DNA from 3 places in the Photobacterium angustum genome. Region 3 is predicted to be linked to each of the others. Evidence: riboswitches for the same ligand, from Rfam matches in the RefSeq annotation. Region 3 holds a riboswitch; each other region holds the start of a gene.

The links. Region 3 has a riboswitch for lysine ahead of BTO08_RS08145 (Na+/H+ antiporter NhaC family protein). Riboswitches for the same ligand answer to the same signal wherever they lie in the genome.
Region 1: another riboswitch for lysine. It lies ahead of lysC (lysine-sensitive aspartokinase 3); the one in region 3 lies ahead of BTO08_RS08145 (Na+/H+ antiporter NhaC family protein).
Region 2: another riboswitch for lysine. It lies ahead of BTO08_RS04275 (Na+/H+ antiporter NhaC family protein); the one in region 3 lies ahead of BTO08_RS08145 (Na+/H+ antiporter NhaC family protein).

Annotation. Positions count from the first base shown of each region.
Region 1 is NZ_MSCJ01000001.1:2,597,242-2,605,044, forward strand. Features, by position in the region: gene BTO08_RS11690 (PglL family O-oligosaccharyltransferase) at 1-1,622, shown strand, start outside; gene BTO08_RS11695 (pyridoxal-phosphate-dependent aminotransferase family protein) at 1,676-2,794, opposite strand; lysine riboswitch at 3,033-3,217, shown strand; gene lysC (lysine-sensitive aspartokinase 3) at 3,319-4,689, shown strand; gene metH (methionine synthase) at 4,769-7,803, opposite strand, start outside.
Region 2 is NZ_MSCJ01000001.1:995,862-1,003,664, reverse strand. Features, by position in the region: gene ccoP (cytochrome-c oxidase, cbb3-type subunit III) at 1-2,114, shown strand, start outside; lysine riboswitch at 2,251-2,424, shown strand; gene BTO08_RS04275 (Na+/H+ antiporter NhaC family protein) at 2,509-4,089, shown strand; gene BTO08_RS04270 (VOC family protein) at 4,197-4,637, shown strand; gene BTO08_RS04265 (Qnr family pentapeptide repeat protein) at 4,698-5,348, opposite strand; gene BTO08_RS04260 (cystatin domain-containing protein) at 5,452-5,844, opposite strand; gene BTO08_RS04255 (5-carboxymethyl-2-hydroxymuconate Delta-isomerase) at 5,971-6,312, opposite strand; gene BTO08_RS04250 (DsrE/DsrF/TusD sulfur relay family protein) at 6,492-6,848, opposite strand; gene BTO08_RS04245 (hypothetical protein) at 7,163-7,687, shown strand.
Region 3 is NZ_MSCJ01000001.1:1,884,822-1,892,624, forward strand. Features, by position in the region: gene hisB (bifunctional histidinol-phosphatase/imidazoleglycerol-phosphate dehydratase HisB) at 1-305, shown strand, start outside; gene hisH (imidazole glycerol phosphate synthase subunit HisH) at 305-952, shown strand; gene hisA (1-(5-phosphoribosyl)-5-[(5-phosphoribosylamino)methylideneamino]imidazole-4-carboxamide isomerase) at 973-1,707, shown strand; gene hisF (imidazole glycerol phosphate synthase subunit HisF) at 1,718-2,491, shown strand; gene hisIE (bifunctional phosphoribosyl-AMP cyclohydrolase/phosphoribosyl-ATP diphosphatase HisIE) at 2,488-3,111, shown strand; gene BTO08_RS08140 (thymidine kinase) at 3,225-3,803, opposite strand; gene BTO08_RS08145 (Na+/H+ antiporter NhaC family protein) at 3,966-5,564, opposite strand; lysine riboswitch at 5,650-5,830, opposite strand; gene BTO08_RS08150 (H-NS family nucleoid-associated regulatory protein) at 6,191-6,586, shown strand; gene BTO08_RS08155 (lytic murein transglycosylase) at 6,814-7,782, opposite strand; gene BTO08_RS08160 (YcgL domain-containing protein) at 7,790-7,803, opposite strand, start outside.

The DNA of each region.
Region 1 (7,803 bases), 710 kb from region 3:
ATAACCCCGGCGGTTCAGGGCTTGAGCTCTCGTTTAACGCTGCAGTTTGGATCCCTTTTAGTTTTGCTATCTCCTTCGGCTTACTGGAAATTTGTCGCCAACAAATCTGGCGTTATTCACGCCTAACACTATTATTGTTTGCTTGTTGTGTTCTGCTGACTCTCCCCATTTTTTATTCCAATGCTGATGCAGGAGCGGCGTTTAATCGCTTGTTTACCTTGTGGGCTGGATTTCTATTTTTTGTCAGCTTGCAGCAATTCGTTTTTACCCACCAGCAACGCCAACGTTTGTTATGGTTTATTTTAATTGGGGTACTCATTGAAGCCATATTTGCATGGTACCAATACCTTTGGATCCCAGCAAAGAACCCTATCGGCTATGACACTATCGCTAACCGCCCTTATGGTATTTTTCAACAACCAAATGTGATGGCGAGTTTTCTTGCAACAGGGCTCGTGATTGGTACGTATCTATTAGCACGTATCCCATTATATCGCGGTAAATGGTCATGGCAGCATGTCATATTACTCATGACCCCTGTACTCACCATTCCGGTGTTAGTGGTGTTGAACTCTCGTACAGGTTGGTTAGGTGCAGTTATTGGCGTAGTACTAATGCTGCCGTATTTGCGTCGCTTTGCCGCAAAACAAGCACAACGTTTGTGGTTGTTAATGGTTGCATTAGGGCTTTGTTTGGCATGGAATATTTCATCTACTGAAAATTGGTCTCCAAAATCAAACGCAACACAAGTTACAAGTGGTGCTAGAGGAGTAATATATCCACAAGCCTATGATATGTTAATCAATAAACCACTTACAGGTTATGGCTACGGTAAATTTGAAGCCGCTTACATCACGCAAACTGCGTTATGGCACAATGAAGATCCAGCACAACATGCAGGTGTTCCTAGCTTAGATCACCCACATAACGAGTTACTTTTCTGGGCAGACGAAGGCGGTATAGTCCCACTTATCGGCTTATTGCTTGCTGCATTTGCGGTAATGGTAAAAATAAGAAAAGCGCCTAATGGTACCCAGTTAGCCTTAATAGGATTGTTTTTCCCTATCGTTCTGCATACCCAACTTGAGTATCCTTTCTACCATTCATTAGTCCATTGGCTGATCTTTATCATACTGATATTTTGGGTGGATAACCTCACCACCAAATATCACCGCCAATCATTAAGCTACGTACTAGGGCTGAAAGTTTTTGCACTTATTGTACCAATATTTATCTCTAGCTTTATGATAACGACCCTGTATTCAGGTTGGCAGTTAACTAAATTTGAAACCACTCGCCCAGTAAATATTGAATACTTACTTAAGGTGAATAATCCATGGTCGTGGAAAAACCGTTTTGATTGGGACTTACAATTAACCCAGTTACAGCTCGGAATTAGCAGTAATAAGCCAGCACTAATTGAAGACTATATTCAATGGGCAACCGAGAAAGCGAAAACATGGCCGCGACCTGCACTGTATCAAAACCTGATCCTCGCTTACGATGCCCTCGGCAATAAAGAGCAAGCATCACAAATCAGAGATGAAGCGCTGTTCTTGTTTCCATCTTTAAATTTTGAGCAGCAAAACAGCGAAGCAAAGGCAACGTCTGCTGCTAAATAACCATAAAAAATGGCTACCCTATTGGTAGCCATTTTTATTTACTCATCAATAAATTATTTCAATGTAGTTTCTAGCGCTTTTAAACACAGAGCAACATTTTCACTTCTCGCACCATACCCCATCAAACCGATACGCCACGCTTTACCAGCCAGCGCACCTAAACCTGCTCCGATTTCCAAGTTGTAACGTTGCAGCAACTCATTACGTACCTCGGCATCATCAACACCTTCAGGGATATAAACCGCATTGAGTTGGGGTAAACGTGAGGTTTCTTCTACTACAAATTTAATACCAAGCTTTTCAAGCCCAGCTTTAAGCTCTTCATGGGTATTTCGATGGCGCTGCCATGCATTTTCTAACCCTTCGTTTTGCAATAATACCAAGGCTTCATGCAACGCATATAAACTGTTTACAGGTGCTGTGTGGTGATAGCTACGCTTACCTTCACCACTCCAATAACCGAGCACCAAACTTTGATCTAAAAACCAGCTTTGTACTTTGGTTTTACGTTGCTGGATCTTATCTATCGCCTTTTGAGAAAACGTTAATGGCGATAACCCCGGCGTACAAGACAAACACTTTTGGCTACCAGAATAAACCGCATCTAATTGCCACTCGTCCACCAGCAAAGGAACACCACCAAGTGATGTCACCGCATCAACAATCGTTAAGCAATCATGTTTATGGGCAATTTCCGCCAATGTTTTCGCATCACTCAATGCGCCGGTTGAGGTTTCGGCATGAACAAAAGCGACAATTTTAATTTCAGGATCGTTTTGTAACGCTTGTTCCACTAAATCAGGATCAACCGCCGTCCCCCATTCGTTATCCACAACGATAGCAACACCACCGCAACGCTCGACATTTTCCCGCATCCGCTCCCCGAAAACGCCATTACGGCAAACTAGCACTTTATCCCCAGCTTCAACGAGATTAACAAAGCAGGCTTCCATTCCAGCACTACCTGGCGCTGAAACAGCGATAGTAAAGGCATTTTGGGTTTGAAAGGCATATTGCAACAATTGTTTTAATTCATCCATCATGCCTATAAATAACGGATCAAGGTGCCCTACCGTAGGACGACTAAGCGCTTGTAATACTTGCGGATAAATATCTGATGGTCCCGGCCCCATGAGGGTTCGATGCGGCGGGATAAAGCTGGTAATTGTCATTCTTTTGCTCCGTAAAGTCATTGTCCCTGTCGATATTTTTATGTGGAACGCGTTGCTATCTCTTTTAGAGTATTAGAGCCCCTTCATTGGTGCAAGCGACCAATACCCATCTCATGACACATATTGATGAAATATCATATGTAAATAAATTGTCATATTCCATTTGACAACAGGGTGATGAATCTTATTCAATAAGATGATATTTTATTCAAGCACTTATTATTCAAACAGTACGACTTAAAACGGAAGAGGAGCGTTACCTAGGTATCATAATGACAGGACCCCATCCAATCGCCATTATGAGAGGGAGAGTAACGCCGAGGTATAACTGATTAGGGGATGAGTTATATCGGCTATGAAGGTTGAATCCTTCTAGCTGTCACCAAGGTCAATGATTGACATTGGTGGGGAGCTTCTGGGTGAGTGACTATTCACCTCTTATGCTCTCCTGACAGGATGTCGGGAATACTCCCGAAAAAATAGCCTACCTTGTGATGTGTTTACTATTTAGGGAGAAATTAATTATGGACAAGGCTACAACACATTCAGATTCACTAACTGTCGCAAAATTTGGCGGTACCAGTGTTGCTGATTACACCGCAATGAGCCGAAGTGCTGCAATTGTTACTGCTAACCCAGAAACTAAAATTGTGTTAATCAGCGCCTGCTCTGGTGTCACTAATATTCTAGTAGAACTTGCCAATGGCGTGAGCGATTCAACGATCCGTCAACAGCGTATTCAGACATTGACCCAAACCCACCAAGATGTTCTTGATCAACTTCAGCACCCAGAGAATATTCAAGACGCTATTTACGGCCTACTTGATAACATCGCAACCTTAGCTGAACATGCGGCATCAACAACCTCAGCACAATTGACCGATCAAATTGTTAGCCATGGCGAGTTGCTTTCAACCCATCTTTTTAGTCAAATATTAGTCGAGCTAAACGCCCCAGCTGTACGTGTAGATATTCGTTCCATCATGCGTACTGATGATCAATTTGGTAAAGCGATCCCACAGCCAGAAACCATTAAGCAATTAGCAACTGAGCAATTATTACCACTATTAGACAATAATATCGTGGTATCACAGGGCTTTATTGGATCAAACAGCCAAGGTGTTACGACAACACTTGGTCGTGGGGGGAGTGACTATAGTGCCGCTTTAATTGCAGAAGCCGTAAATGCTAGCACATTAGAGATTTGGACTGACGTACCGGGTTTATACACTACCGACCCACGTATTACATCAGCCGCGAAACCGATCAAAGAGATCAGTTTTAGTGAAGCTTCTGAAATGGCAAACTTTGGTGCTAAAATTTTACACCCATCAACTCTAGTGCCTGCTGTTCGTCAACAGATCCCAGTATTTGTAGGTTCATCAAAAGCACCAGAGCAAGGCGGTACTTGGATCAGACAATCCGTTGAAGAAGCGCCACTATTTAGAGCACTCGCATTACGTGCCAACCAAACCATGGTGACACTTACTAGCTTAAATATGTTCCATGCATATGGCTTTCTAGCAGAAGTCTTTCGTATCTTGGCTGAACATAAAATCTCAGTTGATCTCATCACAACCTCAGAGGTAAGCGTTTCACTTACCTTAGATCAAACCGATACTGGTGGCGGTGCGCCAACTCTTCCGCTTCAAGTCGTTGAAGAATTAAGCCAATTATGTGTGGTTGACGTCGAGCAAGGGCTATCACTGGTTGCACTTATCGGTAACCAAATGAGTGATACGAAAGGCTCAGCAAAAGATATCTTTGGCGCGCTAGAAGATCATAACCTTCGTATGATTTGCTACGGTGCTAGCCCACATAATTTATGTTTCTTAATTAATGAAGATGAAGCTAAAGACGTGGTTCGCACACTACACGCATCTTTGTTGGAATAAGCTCTTTCTAACGAACCCAAATAAAGTTCCGATAAACAAAAAGGCGCATTGAGCGCCTTTTTTAACTATTGATTAAGCATTAAAGATTTGGGCCTAACCATTTCTCAGCTTCGATCAAATCCCAACCTTTTCGATCAGCATAACTTTCTAACTGATCTTGCTGGATCTGAGCAACCGCAAAGTAACGAGAATCAGGATGTGAGAAATACCATCCCGATACTGCAGCACCAGGCCACATCGCATAACTTTCCGTTAGTACCATGCCAGTATTTTTCTCTGCATCAAGTAACTGCCAAATAGCACCTTTTTCGGTATGCTCAGGACATGCGGCATAACCAGGAGCTGGACGAATGCCTTGATACTTTTCTCGGATCAAATCGTCATTATTCAGATCTTCATCGGCTGCATAGCCCCAAATCTCTTTACGTACCATTTCATGCATACATTCAGCAAAGGCTTCCGCTAATCGATCCGCGACGGCCTGTACCATAATGGCATTGTAATCATCACCTTTTGCTTTGAATTGCTCGGCAATATCATATTCACCAATACCACCGGTTACCGCAAAAGCGCCAATCCAATCAGCCTTGCCGCTCTCTTTAGGCGCAATATAGTCAGATAAACAATAGTTAGGACCTTTCGGCTTTTTGGTTTGCTGACGTAAACCATGCAGTACCGTTAAGACTTCTGTTCGGCTATCGTCGGTGTAAACTTCAATGTCATCACCGACATTATTAGCAGGGAATAAACCACAAACACCGTTAGCTTTAATCATGCCTGTTTTCTCGATCTCATCTAAGATTTTATTAGCATCATTAAACAACTTGGTCGCCTCTTCACCGACAACTTCATGACGAAGAATCGTTGGGTATTTACCACTTAATGACCACGTCATGAAAAATGGCGTCCAATCGATATACTTACGAATTTCAGCTACAGGGAAATCAGTGAAGGTGTGAACACCGGCTTTTTTCGGTACTGGCGGCGTATAATTTTGCCAATCAATATTAACCGCATTAGCACGTGCTTCTTCTAACGAAATAGGTGCGGTACGTGGTTTCTTACGCGCATGTTGTTCACGTACCACATCGTACTCTTGGTTTAAACGCTCAACAAACGCTGGCTTTTGTTCATCAGACAATAACGCTGAACAAACACCTACCGCGCGTGATGCATTAGATACATACACTACTGGCTGATTGTAGTTTTGCTCAATCTTAACCGCCGTGTGGGCTTTAGAAGTTGTTGCACCACCAATAAGCAAAGGAATATCGAATCCTTGTCGCTCCATTTCTTTAGCAACATGGACCATTTCATCAAGCGATGGCGTGATCAAACCCGACAAGCCAATAATATCGACGTTTTCTTCTTTGGCGACTTTTAGAATTTTATCGCATGACACCATCACCCCAAGATCGATGATCTCGTAGTTATTACATTGCAGTACAACACCAACTATATTCTTACCAATGTCGTGAACATCGCCTTTTACGGTTGCTAGAAGAATTTTACCGTTGGTTTGTCCAGCTTGTTTTTCAGCATCAATATACGGTTCTAAATAGGCAACCGCTTGTTTCATTACTCGAGCCGATTTTACGACTTGCGGTAAGAACATCTTACCTTCACCAAATAGATCACCAACGACGTTCATCCCAGCCATTAATGGGCCTTCGATCACTTCGAGTGGTTTACTGGCTTTCTGACGAGATTCTTCAGTATCTTCAACAATAAATTCGGTTATACCTTTAACTAGCGCATGCTCTAACCGCTTTTCAACTGGCCATCCGCGCCATTCTGCAGCGCTGCGATCTTCTTCAACATTACCGCTATCTCTGTATTTAGCGGCAATGTCTAATAAGCGCTCTGTACTATCATCACGGCGATTAAGCACAACGTCTTCAACCGCATCGCGTAATTCATCCGGCAGATCATCATAAATTGCAAGCTGACCTGCGTTAACAATCCCCATATCCATACCGTTTTTAAAACAGTAATACAGGAAAACAGCGTGGATCGCTTCACGAACAGCGTTGTTACCACGGAAAGAGAAAGACACATTCGACACCCCACCAGATACCATGGCGTACGGCAGTGTTCGTTTGATATCCCCTACCGCTTCAATAAAATCAACGGCGTAATTGTTGTGCTCTTCAATACCGGTCGCAACAGCAAAAATATTAGGGTCAAAGATAATATCTTCTGGCGGAAAGCCGACTTCATCAACCAACACACGATAAGCATTAGTACAAATTTCAATTTTACGTTCGCGAGTATCAGCCTGACCAACTTCATCAAATGCCATCACGATAATCGCAGCACCATAACGACGAAGTAACTTCGCTTGAGTAATAAAGTTTTCTTTACCTTCCTTCAACGAGATAGAGTTAACTACCGGCTTACCTTGAACACATTTAAGCCCAGCTTCTAACACTTCCCATTTAGAAGAATCGACCATTATAGGCACTTTAGATATTTCAGGCTCGGTAGCACAAAGGTTTAAAAAACGTATCATTGCAGCCTTGGCATCAAGCATCCCCTCATCCATATTAATATCGATGATTTGAGCCCCAGCCTCTACTTGCTGGCGAGCAACCTCTAATGCTTCATCATAAAGCTCTTCTTTGATCAGGCGCTTAAATCGAGCAGAACCCGTCACATTGGTACGTTCGCCAACGTTAATAAATAAGGTATCAGCATCAATCGTTAACGGCTCTAATCCAGATAAACGACAAGCTATAGGAATATCAGGTAGTTGGCGAGGTTTCAGGTTTTTAGTCGCTTCATACATGTGGCGGATATGCTCAGGTGTAGTCCCACAGCAGCCCCCCACCATATTGAGAAAACCACTTTTCGCCCATTCATGGATATGTTCCGCCATTTCTTCAGCTTCAAGATCATATTCGCCAAAGGCATTAGGTAAACCCGCATTTGGGTGAGCTGAAACTGCACATTCAGAAATACGCGATAACTCTTCAACATACTGACGTAATTCATCAGGCCCAAGCGCACAGTTCAAACCAAAGGAAATAGGTTTAACATGACGTAATGAGTTATAAAACGCTTCCGTTGTTTGTCCAGAAAGAGTACGTCCCGAGGCATCTGTTATGGTGCCTG
Region 2 (7,803 bases), 890 kb from region 3:
AGAAAAACAGTGCAGCCAACGCTAATCGAACCGTCGATAGCTTTGATGGTATCGATGAAAACGATGCCGCCGTACCAAACCTTTTACTTCTTTCTTATCTTCTCGCTTTCATTATCGCTGCCGTTTTTTTGGTGCTCTATCCTGGCATGGGAAACTGGCAAGGACTCATGAAGTGGCAATCAAGTAGTGAAGCGGCTTCAACCTCTACCACTTCATTAGCCAAACAAATTAGCCAAGTACCTAATGGTGATACATCATTTCAAGCATTAAGTACCTCGCCTGAAATTGTGGTCGCTGGTCGCGCTTTATTTCAAACCCATTGTGCGGCTTGTCATTTAAATCAAGCACAAGGTCAGCTTCATTTCCCTAATTTAAGTGATACCGTTTGGCTTTATGGTGGTAGTGATGAGGCGATCCATCATTCGATTGTTAAAGGTCGTAACGGAGTCATGGCTGGCTGGAAAGATATTCTGACTGAAGAAGAAATTGAGAATGTTTCATATTATGTCGCTTCACTTGAAAAAAATCGCATTATCTCAGAGCCCGCGGTCAAGCTTGAACTCGGTAAAACCGTATTTGATGCTAACTGTACGGCTTGTCATGGCAGTAATGCAAAAGGTAATACTGCGATTGGTGCGCCAAATCTAACCGATAATATCTGGCTTCACGATGGCAGTGTTGAAGGTATTATTGCGACGGTAAAATATGGCTTAAACAATCTCATGCCTGCTTTTGAAGAGCAACTCAGCGATAGCGAAATTCAAGCATTAGGTGCTTATATTCGCCACCAAGGAAATAGACAAAACGAGAAACTCGCAGCGCTTGATCCGGATATGGTTAGTAAAGGGCAATACCTTGCTTATGCAGGAGATTGTATTGCTTGTCACACTGGTGAAGGTGGCGAACCATTTGGTGGCGGTTTAGGATTTTTAACGCCATTTGGCACGCTTTATTCTACCAATATTTCAGCACATCCAACCTATGGTATTGGGGATTACACCTACGATGAATTTTATGATGCGCTACATAAAGGTAAAGGCAAACATGGCTACCTTTATCCAGCTATGCCCTACTCGTCTTATCAATATGTGACAGATGAAGACACCCAAGCACTTTGGGCTTACATGCAATCGCTTAATTTTGTGAATACTCGTAATGAAGAAAACAAGATGATGTTCCCAAGTAATATCCGGTTAGGACTACTTGGTTGGAATATTGCCTTTCTTAATACCGACCCTTTGCAATACCCAGCAGATGCCACCGAACAATGGAAACGGGGTAAATATTTAACCATGGGGTTAGGCCATTGTTCGGAATGTCATACTCCACGTAACGTTGCACAAGCCTTGATAGAAAAAGAGCTATTCCAAGGTAATTTGATTGATGGCTGGAAAGCCCCAAATATTACCGCAACAGAGCTATATCAAGATCGTTGGGATGTAAAAACACTAACCGACTTTTTAAAAACGGGTCATTCAGATAAAGGAACCGCATTTGGTGGTATGGCGGAAGTGGTACAAAACAGTACCCGTTTCTTGACAGAACAAGACGTCGCAGCCATTTCGGAATACTTGATCACTGGCGATAAATATAACGAGTTAGATAGATCGGTTCCACAGCTCAACCCACCCGGTTTTGGTGACTTGGTGCCAGCCAATGTTGATATTCAAACCGTTGAGCTAAAACCGTTAAGTAGCAACGATCCTGAAAACGAAGCCAAACTATATGGTTTATATGTTCAAACCTGTGGTGCATGCCATGGTAAAGACGGTAAAGGTAGAAAAGGGATCGCCCCTACACTGCTTAACAATGGGATAATTATGCACAGTGATCCTTACGATACAATTGCCGTTACCATTCGTGGTTTATCGCCAAACTTCATGGAACAAGACAGTAACTTTATGCCGATGAGTAGCTTTAACTCGGTGATCAGCGATGCCAACCTCGCGAAGTTAATTAGCTTTGTCCGCAATAAGTTAGGTGATAGAACTGTAGCTGTCACCCCACAAGAAGTGGCTGAGGTAAGAAAAGATTTAATTAAAGGCGGCTACGCTGGAAATATACACGCGATGACAACACCAGAACAAAATCAGCCGAATAGCATAACAGAATAAGCGATTATCTAAATGGAATATAACGCTACTAATTGGTTAACATACCATCAACAGTAACAATATTTACAATTAATATGCATTTTATGCCTGCTTTTTATTGCCTAAGCAAAATTAATAGGTATCATCAAATTTCAATCCTTTGAGTAGAGGCGCGCTGCCTAAAAGTATCCAGATGGAGGGTGACACCTTTGAAGTCTGGGGAAAGGAGTCGGCGCCGAAGTGTTTGTTGTGTCGTCAACAATCGCTGGGTCTGCATTAAATAAGTGCAGAACTGCCATAGTTATTTTGTCTATGGAGCGCTACCCTAAGGGATACGAAGAAGTATTTTTTCTCCTGAAATCTGTTTCTCTATCCTTTCGGTAGATCTCCACCTATATAGGTGTTTAAGAGATCCATGAATCTAGTTCAATATTCTGACTCCCTGCTATCTGTTGTACCACCCTTGCTGGCGGTTGTTTTAGCAATCACTACACGACGTGTATTGTTATCACTTGGCCTTGGTATTGTTGCAGGCGCAATCCTTCTTAATGATTACAGCCCTTTAGCGGCGCTTCAATATATCGTAAATAAAGTTGTAGGCCTTGTTTGGGCAGACGGTGCTGTTAATAGCGGTAACGTTAATATGATCATCTTCATGCTTTTGCTCGGTGGTTTGATCAGCTTAATGACAGCAACTGGTGCAACTAAAGCGTTTGCTGAATGGGGTGTTCGTCGCTGTAAAGATCGTCGTAGCGCAAATATGCTAACGGGTTTAATGGTTTTTGCTTTCTTTATTGATGACTTTTTCCATAGCTTATCTGTGGGGCCGATTTGTCGCCCTGTAACAGACCGTTTCAATATTTCACGTGCAAAGCTTGCCTATTTACTTGATTCAACGGCTGCACCTGTTTGTGTTATCACGCCAATCTCGTCTTGGGGTGCTTACATTATTGCTATTCTTAGCGGTATTTTAGTAACAAACCACATTACAGATATCAGTGCTATTTCATTGTTTGTTCAAATGATCCCAATGAACTTGTACGCCGTGTTTACGCTATTAATGGTTATCGTTGTTATTTTCTTCCAACTTAACATTGGTCCAATGCGTCAACACGAAGAATGGGCAGAAGAAGGTAAGCTATGGGATGAATCTAAAGGCCACCCTAAAGGCTTAGAAATTACTACTGAGTCTGAAGGCCAAGGTACTATGATTGATATGGTATTGCCTATTCTGACACTGACTGTCTCCAGCGTTATCTTTATGATCATTAGTGGTGCTGAAGTATTAAGCGCAAAAGGCGAAGCTTTTAGCCTGATAGCTTCTTTAGAGCATACCGATCTAGGTGCTTCATTGGTTAATGCATCTTTATGTAGCCTAGCTGTTTCTATTCTTCTAGCTTTACGTTTAAAACTACCACGTAAGACTTGGTTAACTGCGGCACCTCAAGGTGTACAAGCGATGATCCCTGCAATCATTATTCTATTGTTTGCATGGACGATCGGTACTGTTGTGAGTGATATGTCTACAGGCCAGTACCTAGCCTCTTTAACTAAAGGTGGTTTCCCAACGGAATTACTACCAGCGTTAGTCTTCATCCTTTCATGTGCAATGTCATTTGCGACAGGCACAAGCTGGGGCACGTTCGGTATCATGTTACCACTTGCTGGTGATATGGCGGTAGCAAGTGATGCTCACCTATTAATGCCGATGTTATCTGCAGTACTTGCAGGATCTGTCTTTGGTGATCACAGCTCACCTATTTCAAGCACAAGTATCTTGTCTGCAACAGGTGCAGGTAGTCACCATATGGATCACGTGATGACTCAGCTACCTTATGCATTGACTGTCGCTATTGGCGCACTATTAGGCTATCTAGCAATGGGCATCTTATCTTCAACAGTTGCGGGTATTGCTGTAAGTTCTGTTTGGTTCCTTGCATGTTGTACGATTCACCTACGTCGTCATAAGAAACAACTGCAAGCAGTAATAGCATAAACATTAGATCATAAAATCTAATAATCCCCGTTCGTTTTAATACACATTTGCTTTATGCTAAGTATTAAGACAACGGGGATTTTTTTGTATAAAAGTTAGGAAATAGAATGGAATACTTACATACCATGGTACGAGTGAGCAACTTAGATGCTTCACTGGATTTTTACTGTAACAAGCTTGGTTTGGTAGAAATTCGACGTAAAGAAAGCGAACGTGGACGTTTTACACTAGTATTTTTAGCTGCACCTAATCAGGCAGAAACGGCAAAAGAAACACAGTCGCCTTTATTAGAACTAACTTATAACTGGGATCCAGAATCGTACACTGGTGGTCGTAATTTTGGTCACCTCGCTTTTGCCGTCGATAATATTTACGATTTATGTGCTCATTTACAAAATAATGGAGTCGTTATTAACCGCCCACCCCGTGATGGACATATGGCATTTGTGCGTTCACCTGATGGTATTTCGATTGAACTGCTACAAAAAGGCGACGCACTAGAAGCAGCTGAACCTTGGGCTTCGATGCAAAACCAAGGTGAATGGTAAAAAATAGCATTGTATATCGGTATTATTTTATTTAAATAATACCGACCTTTTTATAGCGTTTTAAAGCACAATAATGCCCAGTTGACTTAGTAATTGCTCTTGTTGCCAATCGCAAATTTTTACACCACTTAAATTTACACGTCGAATATCAACACCCTCTAAATCCACATGACAGAGATCTGCGTCTTCTACAACGCATTGGCGCCACTGCTCAGATGAAAACTCACCGCGACTTAAGTCAGATCCTTTAAACGATGTAGCCAACAAATTAGCCCCGTTCCATCGGTTTTCAAACAGTTCGCACTGCTCTAATTTTATGTCTTCGAAATTGCTGTAACGTAAATTGCAGCCGCTTATAAATGCAGAGCAAAAGAAAGTATTATGGGTAATATAATTTGAAAAAGAAGCATATTGAAAATCAACGCCTTGGAGATTAGATTGTCGCATTTCTATGCCAAAACACTGCGCATTACGAAAACTAGCCATTGACAAATTACACTGCTTAAAACTCGCATCTTTGAGTTTTGAATAGGAAAAATCACAGCCTTTGTCATCCCCTACATCAATAAAATTACAGTTGATAAAACTCGCTTCAACTAAATTTGCACGTGAAAAATCACAACGATAAAACTGACAATTTTCAAAAGTAGCTTCAGACAATTCTTGTTTAGAAAAGTTTTCATCTTGATAACACTGACCTACAACATGCATACACAATCTCTTCTATTACCATGCGACTAATCAAACAAAAAAAGCGCAATTACTGATTGCTCAATAATAGCGCTTTCTCATTCTATTAGAACTTATTATTTAGTTACTTATGTACATCACAGTTCGAAGCTACTGATGATACTTGTTTTACATCTTTAACATCATAAGTATTCTGTAGGCTACGGAAAACAGTCGCATTGTAGTAATCACCATTTTCAATACTAAACGTAATTGAGTAGTTCATACCTGCAACTACTTGCTGTGTTACATGATAAATTTTACCTAGCTGATGATCACCAGAGATTGCTTTAACGGCATCTTTTGCTGCTTGTTCCACTTCAGGTGTTATGTCGCCTTGTGCCCAACCACCAACAATTGCGTGAGAAAAATTACAACTTTCTTGCATATTCGCCTCATCCGAAGTTACGTCTTTTGCCGAATTACATGCAACTAACGCAACAGAGCTTAAAGCAATTAATAAAACTTTCTTATTCATCATCAAATCCTAATTCACGTTTTCTGCATATATATCAACAGAAAACGTGATTAAGTGCAAATATACTTTATTCGAACGGTGATTTATTACTATAACTAATAATTAAAAGCAATTATATTTGCATTTTTATATGACATACTTGCGATAAGATTGCTGATTAATATCTTCAATTTCTACTGTGACACAAATATCATTGTGGAACATTGCTGCCACTTGATGCAAGATGACTTCAGATAGATTATCTTTTTGCTTCGGATCTCTACCAGGAAGCACCCTTACGGTAATATGAACAAAAGGCTTTTCGGTTGTCCCTGTACGATATAACTCATAAGGTATGGCACGGGTTTTTATATCTTCTTCATCAAAAAGACCTGAACTAAACGTCGCGTAATGAGTTGTTGCCATTAATTCATTTAAATTAATCTCTGTTTCAAGATCTTTGGCATATTCAATAATGCAATGCGGCACAGCTTATCTCCTATATATGAATAGCTTACTTAATGACACTAGCATATATAAATAAGATAACTCTTCGTTTGATCAGCTTTTTGATAATAAATACATTTAATAACTGAGTTCTTTTGCTTTCTGTGATTCCTGTACAAAAATAGCTCTTTTCTGTTACGTTAAATCACTGAGCATAACAATTAAAATGTTAGTACTTTTTTTGCTTTTAGCGTCCAACTTGCTAAATCATCTAACGACCCTATTTCACAATCTTCAATGAGTAATGACTCAGACAGCCCGCGCGCGCAACAACAGGTTTTACACAATTTGATTTCGCTTCCTTGTGCGATAAGGATTTCAAGCATTTGTTGAATATCATAGCCTTCTACCGGATTTTGCTGTTTCATCGCACACATCACAGCATCAGACATTAAAAACAATTTGAGGCTTACAGATTGTTCTTCCTGTTCATTAAGTTTAATTGCTAAGCGTAATGCATTAAAAGGACGCTCAGAGCCATAAGGAGCGTCATTGATAACGATTAAAATAGTTTGCATTTAATACTCATATAAAAAATAAAATCAATTGCCTTTATTGTCACACAAAATGAGACTAAATGTATAAAAATCCCGAACACTACTTAGCACGAATAGCAATAGTCAATTAATCTCACAGTTCACATTTCTCATGTCTTTACTTCGCAGTGCGTCTACAAAACATTCAGTTAGTGCACATTATTCTCTCAAATTCACGTTATATGCATATTCTACTATTCTCGACACAAATAATTTGGCACATTACTGCCTCAGTTGATTTAACACGATTATTTATACCAACTGAAGTGTACTTAACCTCTACAAGAGAACATAAAATGAGTCATCGTCTTCAACTAACCCATGCGCCATCAGTCCTATTTTTATTTGGCCTTTCTGGTGCAGGTAAATCTTATGTCGGTGATGTCATTGGTGCTCATGACGATTGGTTTGTTTACCATGCAGATGATGATTTAACAGATGAAATGCGTGAAGTTATTGGTGCGAACAAGCCTTTTACGGATGAAATGAGAGATGATTTTTTTATTCGTATAAGTCAAAAAGTAAATCACTTTCGTACTCTTTATCCTCGTGTAGTGGTTACACAAGGTGCTTATAAAAGACAGCATCGTGATTTCCTACGTCAAAATATCGCAGATATAGATATGATTTATGTCACTGCAACGGACTCATTGATTCACCAACGTTTAGAGTATCGTATCAATGGTATTTCTAACGAAAGTGCAGACGCTATAAAGCATATTTTTGAAGCGCCTGATCAGACGGTAAAAACAATTTTTAATTATGAAGGTAAGACTTCTATCATTGAGCAATTAAACCGTTTTTATAGCAATATTCAATAAAAAAACGATAGTAAAGACCATTAAATTTTATATTTATAAAATTTAACATTGATGCTACCTCATTACTTGCATTTACAACCATCTTGAAACATTTACCTCATCACGTTTCTCATTAT
Region 3 (7,803 bases):
GCTTTGGCTTTAGCCTACCGATGGATGAGTGTTTAGCACAATGCGCGTTAGATCTATCTGGTCGTCCATATTTGAAATTTGATGCACAATTTAGTCGTGATCAAGTTGGTGATTTATCAACGGAAATGGTGCCACACTTCTTCCGATCTTTAACTGATACGCTCGCTTGTACCCTGCACTTATCATCAACAGGTAATAACGATCACCACATCGTTGAAAGCCTATTTAAAGCTTTCGGCCGCACATTGCGCCAAGCGATTAAAGTAGAAGGTAACGAACTACCAAGCAGTAAAGGAGTGTTGTAATGACAGCAACCAATACTCAACAGCGCGTAGTCATTATTGATACTGGTTGTGCCAATGTATCTTCTGTTCGCTTTGCTATTGAACGTCTTGGCTATCAAGTGGAAGTCAGCAAAGATCCAGCAGTTGTACTTGCTGCCGATAAGCTCTTTCTTCCAGGTGTTGGTACCGCCAGTGAAGCAATGCAGAACCTACAACAGCGTGATTTAGTTAGCTTAGTAAAGCAAGTGACTAAACCGTTGTTAGGGATCTGTTTGGGTATGCAGCTACTGGGTAAAGCGTCGCAGGAGCACGGGCAAAATGGCAGTGAAATTATTCCCTGCTTAGATTTGTGTGATGCTTCTGTAGAGAAAATCCAAGCCGAGGGGTTACCGCTGCCACATATGGGTTGGAACACCATTACACCGGAAGATAATCACCCGCTATTTAATGGCATCCCTGCGGGAAGCTATTTTTATTTCGTGCATAGTTACGCCATGCCTGTATTTGATCATACCGCGCAGCAAGGTGGTAAAACCATCGCCAGCGCGCAATATGGTCAAAGCTTTACCGCAGCAGTGCAAAATGGCAATTACTACGGGGTGCAATTTCACCCAGAGCGTTCAAGTAAAGCTGGCGCGATACTCATTCAAAACTTCCTCGAACTATAACGATAACAAAAGGACTTGTTATGATTATTCCTGCATTAGATCTGATTGAAGGCCAAGTCGTTCGTCTATTCCAAGGCGACTATGGTCAAGTAACAGAATACAAAGTCGATCCCGCAGAGCAATTTAATCTTTACCACCAAGCTGGCGCTAACTGGCTCCACTTGGTTGATTTAACGGGCGCAAAAGATACACAAGCCCGTCAGTTATCCCTTATTGAAAAACTACTCAAAAGCACACCAGCCAATGTACAAATTGGTGGTGGCGTACGCACAGAACAAGACGTCGCAGATCTGCTTAACGCAGGTGCTAAACGCGTAGTGATCGGTTCAACGGCAGTTAAACAACCAGAGATGGTTAAAGGCTGGATGGAAAAATACGGTGCTGAACACATTGTATTAGCACTAGATATCAATATTGATGACAACGGTAACCGCATTGTCGCTGTATCTGGTTGGCAAGAAGATTCAGGCGTTACTATTGAGGCGCTATTAGAAGATTTCTTAAAAGTGGGTTTAAAACACGTGCTGTGTACTGACATTTCTCGCGATGGCACATTGGCTGGTTCAAATGTCGAACTGTATGTCGATCTTTGTCGCCAATACCCACAAGTACAATTTCAATCATCTGGCGGCATTGGCTCGCTTGATGATATTGCAGCATTAAAAGGCTCAGGTGTGGCTGGCGTTATTGTAGGTCGCGCCCTACTTGATGGTAAGTTTACTGCCGAGCAAGCCTTTACATGCTGGAACAATTAAGGAGACCACAATGTTAGCTAAACGTATTATTCCTTGTTTAGACGTACGTGATGGTCAGGTTGTAAAAGGTGTCCAATTTCGTAACCACGAAATCATTGGCGACATTGTACCACTGGCAAAACGTTACGCTGAAGAAGGCGCAGATGAACTGGTTTTCTACGATATTACCGCATCAAGTGACGGTCGTGTTGTTGATAAAAGCTGGGTATCTCGCGTTGCAGAAGTGATTGATATTCCGTTCTGTGTCGCAGGTGGTATTAAATCTGCTGACGATGCGAGCCGTATTCTTCAATTTGGTGCAGATAAAGTCTCTATCAATTCACCAGCTCTAGCAGATCCAACATTAATCACCACATTGGCGGATAAGTTCGGTGTGCAATGTATCGTTGTCGGTATTGATTCCTATTTTGATGCTGAAACAGGTCAATATCAGGTATACCAATTTACTGGTGATGAAAAGCGTACCAAAGCAACCCAATGGCAAACACGTGATTGGGTTGAAGAAGTTCAACGTCGTGGCGCGGGTGAAATCGTACTGAACATGATGAACCAAGATGGCGTACGTAATGGTTACGACTTAGAGCAACTCAACATGGTACGCAATGTATGTGACGTACCTTTAATTGCTTCTGGTGGTGCGGGTGAAATGCAGCACTTTAGCGATGCCTTTAAGCTTGCGAATGTAGACGGCGCCTTAGCTGCCTCTGTTTTCCATAAACAAATCATCAACATCGGTGAGTTAAAGCAATTTCTGAAAACGCAAAATGTGGAGATCCGACTATGAGTTTATTAACCAAAATCAATTGGGAAAAAGTAGCCGGACTGATCCCTGCTATTGTTCAAGATAATGCCAGTGGTCAAGTGCTAATGCTTGGCTACATGAACGAAGATGCGCTTCAAAAGACACTTGATACTAAACAAGTCACTTTCTGGTCTCGCACCAAAGAGCGCCTGTGGACGAAAGGTGAAACATCAGGCAATGTACTGCAACTTAAAAGTATTCAGCTTGATTGTGACAAAGACACCTTATTAGTACAAGTCGATCCAATTGGTCCAACGTGCCACTTAAACACGACCACCTGTTTTGATTCTGATGAAAGTGATGCTCAGCCACCGTCACTGGTTTTCCTTCATCAACTTGAGCAGCTCTTGGCTAGTCGTAAAGGTGCAGATCCTGAGTCGTCCTACACAGCCAGCCTCTACGCCCGTGGCACCAAGCGTATATCGCAAAAAGTGGGCGAAGAAGGCGTTGAAGTCGCGCTTGCGGCAACGTCGGGTGACAAAGCGGAATTAGTATGTGAATCAGCGGATTTGATCTATCACCTGCTTGTACTGCTTCAAGATCAAGGTTTATCACTGTCTGATGTGACGAATAAACTGCAAGAGCGTCATAATAAGAAATAATTCAATTGTCAGTTACGATGAAAAAGCCAGCTAAATAAGCTGGCTTTTTGTTTCGCAATAATTACGTATTACTGGATAAAATAAAGAGGACTATCCCTATTATCATTAAATGATTAACGACCTAATGCCTCTTTATAATGTAATCGACATACCGATACGTAACGAGCATTGCCACCAATTTCAACTTGTTCACCATCAGCAATAGCACGACCGGTTTCATCTTGACGGATCACCATGTTAGCCTTGCGACCACAGTGACAAATTGTTTTTAGTTCAACTAACTTATCCGCCCACGATAATAAGTAACGACTACCTTCAAAAAGTTCACCTAAGAAGTCTGTACGTAAACCGTAACATAAAACTGGAATATCGAGTTTATCGACCACTTCCGTTAATTGATAAACCTGCGCTTTAGATAAGAACTGGCATTCATCAATTAATACGCAATCAATTTTACCTTTATCCGATAACGCTTTTAATCGTTCGAATAAATCATCTTCTGCATTAAATAGCTCAGCCTCTTCTTCTAAACCAATGCGAGAGCTGACTTTACCCACACCAAAACGATCATCAATCGCAGCAGTAAAAATAACGGGGGTCATTCCTCTTTCGCGATAATTAAATGAGGATTGCAATAATGTGGTCGATTTCCCTGCATTCATAGCAGAGTAATAGAAATACATTTGGGCCATGAGGATTCCCTAGTAATACGATTGGTTTAAAAAAACTGCGCCGATGCTACAGAAATTCACTCACAATGAAAAGTGATAGACTTAACAAGTACAAATTAGTTACAAAAAAGCCCATACTCTTTTTTATGAAAAGTGTATGGGCTTAAAAGAGCAGAGATAAAATCAGCTTTTTACTGTTGGGACATAAGTACGTCGTGATAACCAAGCAAACAACACACAAACCATAATAAAAGTAATTATAGCCGCGATGAAGGCTACGGGTAATGAATCAGTAATACCTAGCACAAGGAAGCCAATAGTAGAAACAAAGGCGACAGAAACTGCGTAAGGAAGTTGCGTTGCGACATGATCAATATGATGGCAACGAGCACCCGTTGAAGACAATATTGTAGTATCTGAAATCGGTGAACAGTGATCACCAAATACAGAACCTGCTAATACCCCCGCTAGCATTGGTAGCATCAAGGTAATATCGGTTGCCCCAGCTAAATCACCAGCAATAGGTAACATAATGCCAAACGTGCCCCATGAGGTACCTGTAGAAAATGCCATCACGCCTGATAATAAAAATAAGATCATCGGTAATAACATAGGGTTAATATTCCCTTGTACGAGGGTTGATAAATATTGCCCCGTTTTCATATCACCAATAACGCTACCAATACTCCAAGCAAATAATAAAATTAAAATCGCACCAAACATGGATTTAGCACCAATCCATAATGTGCGAATAACTTCATTAAATGCAATACGCTGTCGAATAACAGGAATAATCGCGGCAATTAAGCCAAATAAACCACCAAGACAAAGTGACTTACCGACATCAGTATTTTCAAACGCACCTAGCAGAGCAAAAGATTTACCGTCTGCTGCTAATGCTTGATAGCCTGTAAAAATCATAAAAAAGAACGTGGCAAATATTAAAATAATAATCGGCCAAATTAAATCACCAACTTTACCTTTCGTACTTTCAACAATTTCTAATTCGTCAGTTAAATCTTTTGCTTGTTCATCAACATCACTGCCTTCATCAAATCCACGACAATGCATTGCTGCCATCTCATGTTTTTTCATTGGTCCAATATCCCATTGGAACCAAGACACAACAAAAACCATAGCTAAAGCAAAAATAGCATAGAAGTTCATTGGCGCTAACGTTAAAAAGGCACTTAAAGGTGTATATTCTGTTACCCCATGAGTAACTAAAATACCGCCAATTAATGTAATTATATACGCCCCCCAACTCGATGCAGGCATTAGAACGCACATTGGAGCGGCTGTTGAATCCAATATATAAGCCAATTTAGAACGAGATACATAATAGCGATCCGTTACAGGACGAGCGATAGAACCCACCGCTAAACTATTAAAGTAATCATCAACAAAAATAAACACGCCTAAAAAGGCAGCAAGCAGTTTCGCGCCCCTTTTCGTTTTAATTTTTGTTTGTGCCCATGCAGCAAATGCACGAGTACCACCAGACAATGTTAACAATGCTGTCGTCATGCCTAATATAATGAGGAATAAAACAATACTCATATTCCAGGTGTTAATGCCACCATCAGATATGAATAAGTTTTGTATTGTGTCTCCTAAATAAGAAGCTGAATGATTAAATGAAAAATCATTTAAATAAAGTGCTCCTAATACGATACCCGCACCAAGAGAAACTAACACACGCCGAGAAAGTATCGCTAACCCTAACGCAACAATAGGAGGAATAATGGATACTAATGAATGGGAGTAATCTACTAAATTCATGATCTCAAAGACAACCGAATTAGGTTGGAGATCTACTGGATAACATGGTGGTTAACCATATTTGAAGAACATCTTAGCTCTTCTCTTTCACAGTAGCGCTCCATAGTGAATATGATTATATACTATGGCAGTGTTGCACTTATTCAATACAACCCCAGAAAAAGGATTTGACGTCACTCTTACTTCGGCATTAGCTCCTTTCATTAACCGTCATTGGTTTCACCCTCTTGTTAATTACTATTAGATAACGCGCCTCTACCTTACATCAAGGTTGCGATTATTCTACGTAATGTTTCATTATTTGCAACAACATCACGTGAAACATTTAACAACACATCAAATGGCATTGTTTTATAAATAAATCTTATCTAAGTATAGCTTCACCCATTAAATAGTATGAACCTACGAGCAGATATGTTTCATTTTGTAACTATGTAAACATCTATTAAGCATAAATCCGATATTCGTTTTTTTATAAAGATACGAATATCGCTATTATTAACAATTAACAATAAAGAACGTTTAAAGTGTTTTGACATAAAGAATAAAAGCATTACTATTGTAATAAATGATTCGACACTGCTATTATTATTTACAGTTAGTTAAAAATAACAGGAAATATAAAAATGTCTGATGCAATGAAAGCACTTTTAAACCTTCGTAGTCTTCGTGCGCTTTCTCGTGAATATACTTTAGAGCAACTTGAAGAAGCTTTAGAGAAATTAACTACCGTTGTTCAAGAACGTGCTGAAGCTGAAGAAGAAGAACAAGCAAAAGAAAATGAGCGTAATGAAAAATTAGCTCAATATCGTGAAATGCTATTAGCTGATGGTATCGACCCTGAAGAATTGTTAGCAAGCCTTTCAAAAGCACCAAAAGCAAAACGTGCTGCACGTCCAGCTAAATATAAATTCATCGATGAAAACGGTGAAGAAAAAACGTGGACAGGCCAAGGCCGTACACCAAGCGCGCTTAAGCAAGCACTTGAAAATGGTAAATCTTTAGAAGAATTTGAAATCTAATTTCCTGCCATATATTTAAAAAGCTCAACTTAGTTGGGCTTTTTTTATACTTCCATAAACCCAAAATTATAGACACCTATCTAAAAAATATGTTTTAACATTGCTTAAAGGTATATCTAAGTAAACCTTTATTAGTTTTGAAATATATAAAGCACATATCAAAATAAAAAGTCAGGCAGTAGAGCCTGACTTTCAATACAGATAACCTATTATTATGGCTATAACTATTAAATACGATCAGCAAGATGGCTGACAGCTAAAGCAAAATAATGAGAACGGTTCCATTTCATTAATGTTTGATAATTACCGTACACAAGGTAAGTGCGTCCATGTTCATCATCAGGTTGAATTAACCACGCATCAATGTCTTCTTTTGGTAAATTCCCACCACTCATTGTGCGAACACCCAATGTTTGCCATTGCGCCAGTGTTTTTGTCTTTTCTACACCCGTACCTTTTAAATCAGCCGATAATGATGATGGGACCTTAACTTGACGTCCCCAAGTATATTTATCATTCCAACCTGATTTTTTTAGATAATTCGCTGCAGATGCAAAAACATCCGCTTTTGTATTCCAAATATCTGCTTTGCCGTCATTATTACCATCAACCGCAAAGGTTAAATAAGATGTTGGCATAAATTGGCATTGACCCATCGCCCCTGCCCATGATCCTTTCATCTCATCAATTGTAATATGACCTTCTTGAAGAATTTGTAATGCTGCCATTACTTGTTTACGGAATAAGGCTTCACGACGGCCTTCATAAGCCAACGTGGTTAATGCTTCGACAACATGGTAATTACCTTGTAATTTACCAAAATTACTTTCAACTCCCCACAACGCGACAATAAAACGTGGCTGTACGCCGTATTCTTTACCTATACGATCTAACGTTGTTTTATTCTCTTGATATAAACGACGTGCTTGTTTGACTTTCCAATCAGGTACAGCGCGTGGAATATATTGATCTAATGTTAACTTTTTCTCAGGTTGGTTTTTATCCGCCTTTACTGCACGATGAGTAAATGTAATGTCTTTAAAAGCAGAATCGAGAATAGGCTCAGAAATACCATTACTACGCGCCTCTGCTTTTAGCTTATTTATATATGCGTTAAACCCTTCATCAGCAGCAAAAGCTGTTGAGGAAATCCCTAATCCTAAGGCCACAACGGCCGATATAAAACGCTTATGCATAATAACCTTAATTAACTCTGC